One region of the Pseudomonas sp. TE3-3-F2023 genome, then DNA from elsewhere that is predicted to be linked to it. Evidence: predicted binding sites of a transcription regulator. Region 1 holds the regulator's gene; the other holds the start of a gene.

Region 1 (4,341 bases):
CATCCAGTACCAGTCGCAGAAGGACATGGTGATCCTCACCGACCGCGCCAAGGTCGAGAACGAAGGCAACACCACCGAAGGCGAGAAGATCGTCTACAACACCCAGACCCAGGTGGCAACCGCCGGTCGCGGTGGCAACGTGACCTCGCCGCGTCAGCGCATCGACATGGTGATCCAGCCCAAGAAGAAGGCCGAGTAAATGGCAACCCTCAAAGCCCAGCACCTGGCCAAGAGCTACAAGGGGCGGCAGGTCGTACGCGACGTCAGCCTGTCGATCGACAGCGGCCAGATCGTCGGTCTGCTCGGCCCCAACGGCGCCGGCAAGACCACCTGCTTCTACATGATCGTCGGCCTGGTCCAGGCCGATCAGGGGCGCGTGCTGATCGACAACCTCGATGTCAGCCACCAGCCCATGCACGGTCGCGCCCGCGCCGGCATCGGCTACCTGCCGCAGGAAGCCTCGATCTTCCGCAAGCTGTCGGTGGCCGACAACATCATGGCCATCCTCGAGACCCGCAAGGACCTCGACCGCGACGGCCGGCGCAAAGAACTGGAAAGCCTGCTGCAGGAGTTCCACATCAGCCACATTCGCGACAACCTCGGCATGAGCCTGTCCGGTGGTGAGCGCCGCCGCGTGGAAATTGCCCGCGCGCTGGCGACCGCACCCAAGTTCATCCTGCTGGACGAACCGTTTGCCGGTGTCGACCCGATCTCGGTCGGCGACATCAAGCAGATCATCCATCACCTCAAGGCCAAGGGTATCGGTGTACTGATCACCGACCACAACGTGCGTGAGACCCTGGATATCTGCGAAACCGCCTATATCGTCAACGATGGCCGGCTGATCGCTGAAGGCGACTCCGAAACCATCCTGGCCAACGACCTGGTCAAAGAGGTTTACCTGGGCCACGAGTTCCGGCTCTGACCCCGGCACGCGCCTGGAGTACTGGCAAATCGCCCTGAAGGCCGGGGTAAAGTTGTTACAGTGCTCTAGGCAAACGCTACAATTTAAGGCATAAAACTTGCTTGATCTGGCGCCCCGGCGCCCTCGTGTAGTGGATGGCGCATGCGCGCCGGCGAACAAGGTATTAAGCCCCAGCCATGAAACCATCGCTCGTCCTAAAAATGGGCCAGCAACTGACGATGACACCGCAGTTGCAACAGGCCATCCGCCTGCTCCAGCTCTCCACCCTGGACCTCCAACAGGAAATCCAGGAAGCGCTGGAGTCGAACCCGATGCTCGAACGTCAGGAAGACGGCGACGACTTCGACAATAGCGACCCGATGGCGGACAACGCCGAGAACAAGCCGGCCGCCGAAGTCCAGGACAACAGCTTCCAGGAAAGCACTACCAGTGCCGACACCCTGGAAGACGGTGAGTGGAGCGAGCGCATCCCCAACGAACTGCCGGTCGACACCGCCTGGGAAGACATCTACCAGACCAGCGCCAGCAGCCTGCCGAGCAACGACGACGACGAGTGGGACTTCACCACCCGCACATCGGCCGGCGAAAGCCTGCAAAGCCACCTGCTGTGGCAACTGAACCTGGCTCCGATGTCCGACACCGACCGCCTGATCGCCGTCACCCTGATCGACAGCATCAACGGCCAGGGTTACCTGGAAGATACCCTCGAGGAAATCTGCGCCGGTTTCGACCCGGAGCTGGATATCGAGCTGGACGAGGTCGAAGCGGTACTGCACCGCATCCAGCAGTTCGAACCAGCCGGTGTTGCCGCCCGCACCCTGGGCGAATGCCTGTTGCTGCAACTGCGCCAGCTGCCCGCCAGCACGCCGTGGATGGCCGAAGCCAAGCGCCTGGTCACCGACTTCATCGACCTGCTCGGCAGCCGTGATTACAGCCAGCTGATGCGTCGCATGAAAATCAAGGAAGACGAGCTACGCCAGGTCATCGAGCTGGTACAAAGCCTCAACCCGCGCCCCGGCTCGCAGATCGAGTCCAGCGAGCCTGAGTACGTGGTGCCCGACGTCATCGTGCGCAAGGACAGCGACCGCTGGCTGGTGGAGCTGAACCAGGAGGCCATTCCGCGCCTGCGCGTCAACCCGCAATATGCCGGTTTTGTGCGCCGGGCCGACACCAGCGCCGACAACACCTTCATGCGCAACCAGTTGCAGGAAGCGCGCTGGTTCATCAAGAGCCTGCAAAGCCGCAACGAAACCCTGATGAAGGTGGCCACGCAGATCGTCGAGCACCAGCGCGGCTTCCTCGATCACGGCGACGAAGCGATGAAGCCATTGGTGCTGCATGACATCGCCGAAGCGGTGGGCATGCACGAGTCGACCATTTCGCGGGTAACCACGCAGAAATACATGCACACGCCGCGTGGCATCTACGAACTGAAATACTTTTTCTCCAGCCACGTCAGCACCTCCGAAGGCGGAGAATGCTCGTCTACGGCGATCCGCGCGATCATCAAGAAACTGGTTGCGGCGGAAAATCAGAAAAAGCCATTGAGTGACAGCAAGATCGCTGGTTTACTGGAGGCACAAGGCATCCAGGTAGCCCGTCGCACCGTCGCCAAGTACCGCGAGTCCCTCGGCATCGCACCGTCGAGCGAGCGCAAGCGACTGATGTAGCCCCTGAGATGTGCCACAGCGTTTGTGGGGCAGGTGCAAGATCTGCCTCTTTATGCACGGGCAACAAAGGAGAAGCTGTATGCAAGTCAATATCAGTGGACAGCATGTAGAAGTCACCCAGCCACTGCGCGATTACGTGCTTGAAAAGCTCGCTCGCGTGGAAAGTCACTTCGACAAGATCACCAACGTGCAGGTCATCATGAAAGTCGAGAAGCTGCAGCAGAAGGTCGAGGCGACCTTGCAGATTCCCGGCGGCGAAGTGGTTGCCAACGCCGAACACGAAGACATGTATGCAGCGATCGACGCCTTGGCAGACAAGCTCGACCGCCAACTGAAAAAACACAAGGAAAAACAGCAAAGCCTGCTGCAAGGTGCAGCTGCCCGCTGATCCCCCTCATCCATGATCCGACTTGAAACCATCCTGACCCCCGGCCGTTCCCTCGTGAACGTGCCGGGCGGCAGCAAGAAGCGCGCCCTGGAAAAGGTCGCCACCGTCATCGCCGATCAAGTGCCCGAACTGGAGATGCAAGACGTCTTCGAAAAACTGATCGCCCGGGAAAAACTCGGCTCGACCGGTTTCGGCAACGGCATCGCCATCCCGCACTGCCGGCTTGAAGGATGTTCCGCTCCGGTCAGCGCCCTGCTGCATCTGGAAGCCCCTATCGACTACGACGCCATCGATGGCGCGCCGGTGGACCTGCTGTTCGTCCTGCTGGTGCCAGAAGCCGCCACCGATGCCCATCTGGAACTGCTGCGCCAGATTGCCAGCATGCTCGATCGCAAGGAGGTCCGTGATCGCCTGCGTGCGGCCACCAGCAGCGAGGCCCTGTTCCAGGTTGTCCTGGACGTACAGAACGAGCACTGAACATGCGCCTGATCATCGTCAGCGGCCGGTCCGGCTCCGGCAAGAGCACCGCCCTCGATGTCCTGGAAGACAACGGTTTCTACTGCATTGACAACCTGCCCGCCGGGCTGCTGCCACAACTGGCGGAAAATGCGCTGATCAATACCGAGTTGCTGCAACCCAAGGTCGCCGTGTCGATCGACGCGCGCAACCTGCCCAGCCACCTGACGCGTTTCCCCGAGTTGCTCGAAGAAGCCCGCGCTCGGCATATCCAGTGCGACGTGCTGTATCTGGATGCCGACGAAGACATGCTGCTCAAGCGCTTCTCGGAAACCCGCCGGCGCCACCCGTTGACCAACGCCAACCGCTCGCTCGCGGAAGCGATTCGGGTGGAAAGCGAATTGCTGGGGCCAATTGCAGACCTGGCCGACCTGAAGATCGACACCACCAGCCTGAACCTGTACCAGTTGCGTGATTCGATCAAGCTGCGCCTGCTCAACCAGCCCGAGCCTGGCACCGCGTTCCTGGTCGAGTCGTTCGGTTTCAAGCGCGGAATGCCGGTCGATGCAGACCTGGTGTTCGATGTGCGCTGCCTGCCCAACCCCTACTGGAAGCCCGAGCTGCGTGAGCACTCCGGCCTCGACCAACCGGTGATCGACTACCTGGCCGCACAGCCGGATGTCGAAGAGATGTTCAACGACATTTCCAGTTACCTGCTCAAGTGGCTTCCCCGCTTCGCCGCCAGCAACCGTGCCTACGTCACCATTGCCATTGGCTGCACCGGCGGTCACCACCGCTCGGTGTACATCACCGAACGCCTTGGCCAGCTGCTGCAGCAATCCCTGAAAAACGTCCAGGTCCGCCACCGCGACCTCTAGCCCAAGGATCCGCCCCACGATGCC
Region 2 (4,341 bases), 1.5 Mb from region 1:
AGGGTTTATCGCACAGTTGGCGGGCATTCGGCTTCTGGCGTTGAAAACGCCAGGTCTTCATTGCTTGCGTGGAACACCATGACAGTGGCGGGTTGCCCAGTGGTGTGCCCGCGATGCACTTCCCCATGAAGTTCTGCCAGCGTCTGTCCTGCAACCAGGCTTGTGCGCTTGCCGTCGCGGGTTTCCACCTCAAGTCTGCCCTCTGCCAGATAGCCCAGGTTGAGCGCCTGATGGCAGTGCCAACCAAGGGTGGTGTGGGCGGGAATGCTGACTTTCACCAGCGACAGCACTGGTCGTCCTTCGGGGTAATCGCGATAGGGGGTGCCGTCCCAACTGCCGGTGGCGCGGTGAAGCACCTGTGACGTTGCCTGGCCTGGCGCGGTGCCATTGCTGGCGCAGCCGGCGAGGAGGGCGGATACGGTAATCATTGCAGTTAGAAGTTTGCGCATGGCGTGATGTCCGTTGACTGAAGGGACGCCTACCCTGCGTGCTGAAGGGGCGGCGAAATGTCAGCGGCATCTGCCGGTTCTGTATGAAATCGAGGACGCAGCCACGGAAACGAAAACGGCCTCCCGAAGGAGGCCGTTCGTGATCATGTCATCGGCGCCAGGCGCCGATCAGATCAGCAGCTGTAGTACAGCTCGTATTCCAGCGGGTGAACGAAGGTGCGGACCTTGATTTCTTCTTCGCTCTTCAGCTCGATGAAGGCATCGATGAAGTCGTCGGAGAACACGCCGCCCTTGGTCAGGAACGCACGGCCTTTGTCCAGCTCTTCCAGAGCTTCTTTCAGGCTGCCGCAAACCTGCGGGATGTCCTTGGCCTCTTCAGGCGGCAGGTCGTACAGGTTCTTGTCGGCAGCATCGCCTGGGTGGATCTTGTTCTGGATACCGTCCAGGCCAGCCATCAGCAGGGCGGCGAAGGCCAGGTACGGGTTGGCCGATGGGTCCGGGAAGCGAGCTTCGATACGGCGGGCTTTCGGGCTGCCGACGTAAGGAATACGGATCGAGGCGGAACGGTTGCGAGCCGAGTAGGCCAGCATTACCGGGGCTTCGAAGCCTGGAACCAGACGCTTGTAGGAGTTGGTCGATGGGTTGGTGAAGCCGTTCAGGGCCTTACCGTGCTTGATGATACCGCCGATGAAGTACAGGGCGGTGTCGGACAGGCCGGCATAGCCTTCACCCGAGAAGGTGTTCTTGCCGTCTTTCCAGATCGACATGTGCACGTGCATGCCCGAGCCGTTGTCGCCGTACAGTGGCTTAGGCATGAAGGTGGCGGTGCGGCCGTAGGCGTCGGCAACGTTGTGCACGACGTACTTCAGCGCCTGTACTTCGTCAGCCTTCTTCACCAGCGTGTTGAACTTGACGCCGATTTCGTTCTGGCCGGCAGTCGCCACTTCGTGGTGGTGAACTTCGACGGTCTGGCCCATTTCTTCCAGGGCGTTGCACATGGCGGTACGGATTTCGTGATCGTGGTCGAACGGCGGAACCGGGAAGTAGCCGCCTTTCACGCCTGGACGGTGGCCTTTGTTGCCGCCTTCCACGTCAGCGCCGGTCATCCAGGAGCCTTGCTCGGAGAAGATCTTGAACATCGAACCGGAAATATCCGACTGGAACTTCACTTCGTCGAAGATGAAGAACTCTGGCTCCGGGCCTGCGAATACGGTGTCACCGATGCCGGTGCTCTTCAGGTACTCTTCGGCGCGCTTGGCGATGGCGCGAGGGTCGCGATCGTAGCCCTGCATGCTCGAAGGGTCGACGATGTCGCAGGTGATGATCAGGGTCGGCTCTTCGGTGAACGGGTCCAGTACGGCAGTCTCGTCGACCGGCATCAGGATCATGTCGGAAGCTTCGATGCCTTTCCAGCCAGCGATGGAGGAACCGTCGAACATCTTGCCGACTTCGAAGAAGTCGTCTTCCAGTGCATCACGCGCCGGCATGGTCACGTGGTGCTGAGTGCCTTTGGTGTCCGTGAAACGCAGATCAATCCACTTGACGTCATGATCTTTGATGAGTTGAACCGACTTCGACATGTTGTCCTCCGGATGGTCTAGAGCGCGGTGGGCCGCTGCCCTGGAAAAAGGGTGTTGCCGGGCGCGGATAGTCGGCCAAGCTTACCTGCCTCACAAGGGAGCAAATTGCATGCCAGTGCCCGAAAATGGCGAGGGCGGGATAAAAGGGGGCGTTTGCGGGCATTTGGCGTAGGGTTGGCGGTTAAGAATGCACTCTTAAGATGCGAATTTTGGTAGCAGTGCACCAATAGCGTGCATTGCTTGAGTTGTGTGCTTTCTTTGAGGGCCTCATCGCGGGCTCGCCCGCTCCCGCAGGGGTTAGCACAACCTTGGAAATGTGTCCGGTCCCTGTGGGAGTGGGCGAGCCCGCGAAAGGGCCGGAGCAGGCAGGGCAAAACCCGCTTCCTGCATTTATCTGAAAGCTTCTGATCAAAAGTTGGTCAAATCCTGAGCAATTTCCGCTATAATTCGCGCCCCTCATTTTCGGCAGGCCCTGCGCGCGCTGTTAACCAATGAAACTTATCGTCAAAGTCTTCCCAGAAATCACCATCAAGAGCCGGCCGGTGCGCAAGCGCTTCATCCGCCAGCTCGGCAAGAACATCCGCAACGTGCTCAAGGACCTCGACCCTGAGCTCGTGGTCGATGGTGTCTGGGACAATCTCGAAGTGGTCACCCGCGTCGAAGACGAGAAAGTCCAGCGCGAAATGATCGAGCGCCTGACCTGCACCCCCGGTATCACCCACTTCCTGCAGGTAGAGGAATACCCGCTCGGCGACTTCGATGACATCGTCGCCAAGTGCAAGCAGCACTTCGGCCACCTGCTGGCCGGCAAGCATTTCGCCGTGCGCTGCAAGCGCGGCGGCCACCACGACTTCACCTCGATGGACGTCGACCGTTACGTCGGCAGCCAGCTGCGCCAGCAGTGCGGCGCCGCCGGCATCGCGCTGAAGAACCCGGAAGTGCTGGTGCGCATCGAAATCCGCGACCAGCGTCTGTACGTGATCCACAACCAGCACCAAGGCATCGGCGGCTACCCGCTGGGCGCCCTGGAGCAGACCCTGGTGCTGATGTCCGGCGGTTTCGACTCGACCGTGGCGGCCTACCAGATGATGCGCCGTGGCCTGATGACCCACTTCTGTTTCTTCAACCTCGGCGGCCGTGCCCACGAGCTGGGCGTTATGGAAGTAGCCCACTACTTGTGGAAGAAGTTCGGCAGCAGCCAGCGCGTGCTGTTCATCAGCGTGCCGTTCGAGGAAGTGGTCGGCGAGATCCTCAACAAGGTCGACAACAGCTACATGGGTGTGACCCTGAAGCGCATGATGCTGCGCGGTGCCGCGCACATGGCCGACCGCCTGGAGATCGACGCTCTGGTCACCGGCGAGGCGATTTCCCAAGTGTCCAGCCAGACCCTGCCGAACCTGTCGATCATCGACTCGGCCACCGACAAGCTGGTGCTGCGCCCGCTGCTGGCCAGCCACAAGCAGGACATCATTGATCAGGCCTACGCGATCGGCACTGCCGACTTCGCCAAGCACATGCCAGAATACTGCGGCGTGATCTCGGTAAACCCGACCACCCACGCCAAGCGCCACCGCATGGAGCATGAAGAGAAGCAGTTCGACATGGCCGTGCTGGAGCGCGCACTGGAACGCGCCCGGCTGATATCCATCGACCATGTGATCGACGAACTGGGCAAGGACATCGAAATCGAGGAAGTGACCGAGGCGCTGCCCGGCCAGATCGTCATCGACATTCGTCACCCCGATGCCCAGGAAGACGAACCTCTGGTGCTCGACGGTATCGAAGTCCAGGCCATGCCGTTCTATGCCATCAACAGCAAGTTCAAGCATTTGGATGCCAACCGCCAGTACTTGCTGTATTGCGACAAAGGTGTGATGAGCCGTCTGCACGCACACCACCTGCTCAGTGAGGGACATGCCAATGTGCGTGTTTATCGTCCGGCATAAGACGCCAGGGCTGTATGGCGGCAGCATCCGCCATCGCCCTCCCGACCATCGGGCCCGCTGAGCCTCAAACCGTACATATTCGCCGCCTACACTGGCGGCAACCGAATCCTCTGATCGAGATACAGTTGTGATCGAAAATCTGCGTAACATCGCCATCATCGCCCACGTTGACCATGGTAAAACCACCCTGGTAGACAAACTCCTGCGCCAGTCCGGCACCCTGGAGCGTAACGAGCTCAACGACGAGCGCGTGATGGACTCCAACGACCAGGAAAAAGAGCGCGGCATTACCATCCTGGCGAAAAACACCGCCATCAACTGGAACGGCTACCACATCAACATCGTCGACACCCCCGGCCACGCCGA

Evidence for each region. Region 1 encodes sigma-54, which starts transcription at its own class of promoters, with help from an activator protein. Its sites were predicted from a motif close to ANTGGCATNNANNTTGCTNT; they were not measured.
Region 2: glnA (type I glutamate--ammonia ligase) is a predicted target of sigma-54. The motif match lies at 2,127-2,146, and genes of this name have one in related genera.

The regions. Positions count from the first base shown of each region.
Region 1 is NZ_CP145113.1:1,881,471-1,885,811, reverse strand. Features, by position in the region: gene lptA (lipopolysaccharide transport periplasmic protein LptA) at 1-199, shown strand, start outside; gene lptB (LPS export ABC transporter ATP-binding protein) at 200-925, shown strand; gene V3314_RS08545 (RNA polymerase factor sigma-54) at 1,102-2,595, shown strand; gene raiA (ribosome-associated translation inhibitor RaiA) at 2,675-2,983, shown strand; gene ptsN (PTS IIA-like nitrogen regulatory protein PtsN) at 2,996-3,460, shown strand; gene rapZ (RNase adapter RapZ) at 3,463-4,317, shown strand; gene V3314_RS08525 (HPr family phosphocarrier protein) at 4,337-4,341, shown strand, end outside.
Region 2 is NZ_CP145113.1:418,389-422,729, reverse strand. Features, by position in the region: gene V3314_RS01865 (cupin domain-containing protein) at 6-449, opposite strand; gene glnA (type I glutamate--ammonia ligase) at 623-2,029, opposite strand; gene thiI (tRNA uracil 4-sulfurtransferase ThiI) at 2,521-3,975, shown strand; gene typA (translational GTPase TypA) at 4,103-4,341, shown strand, end outside.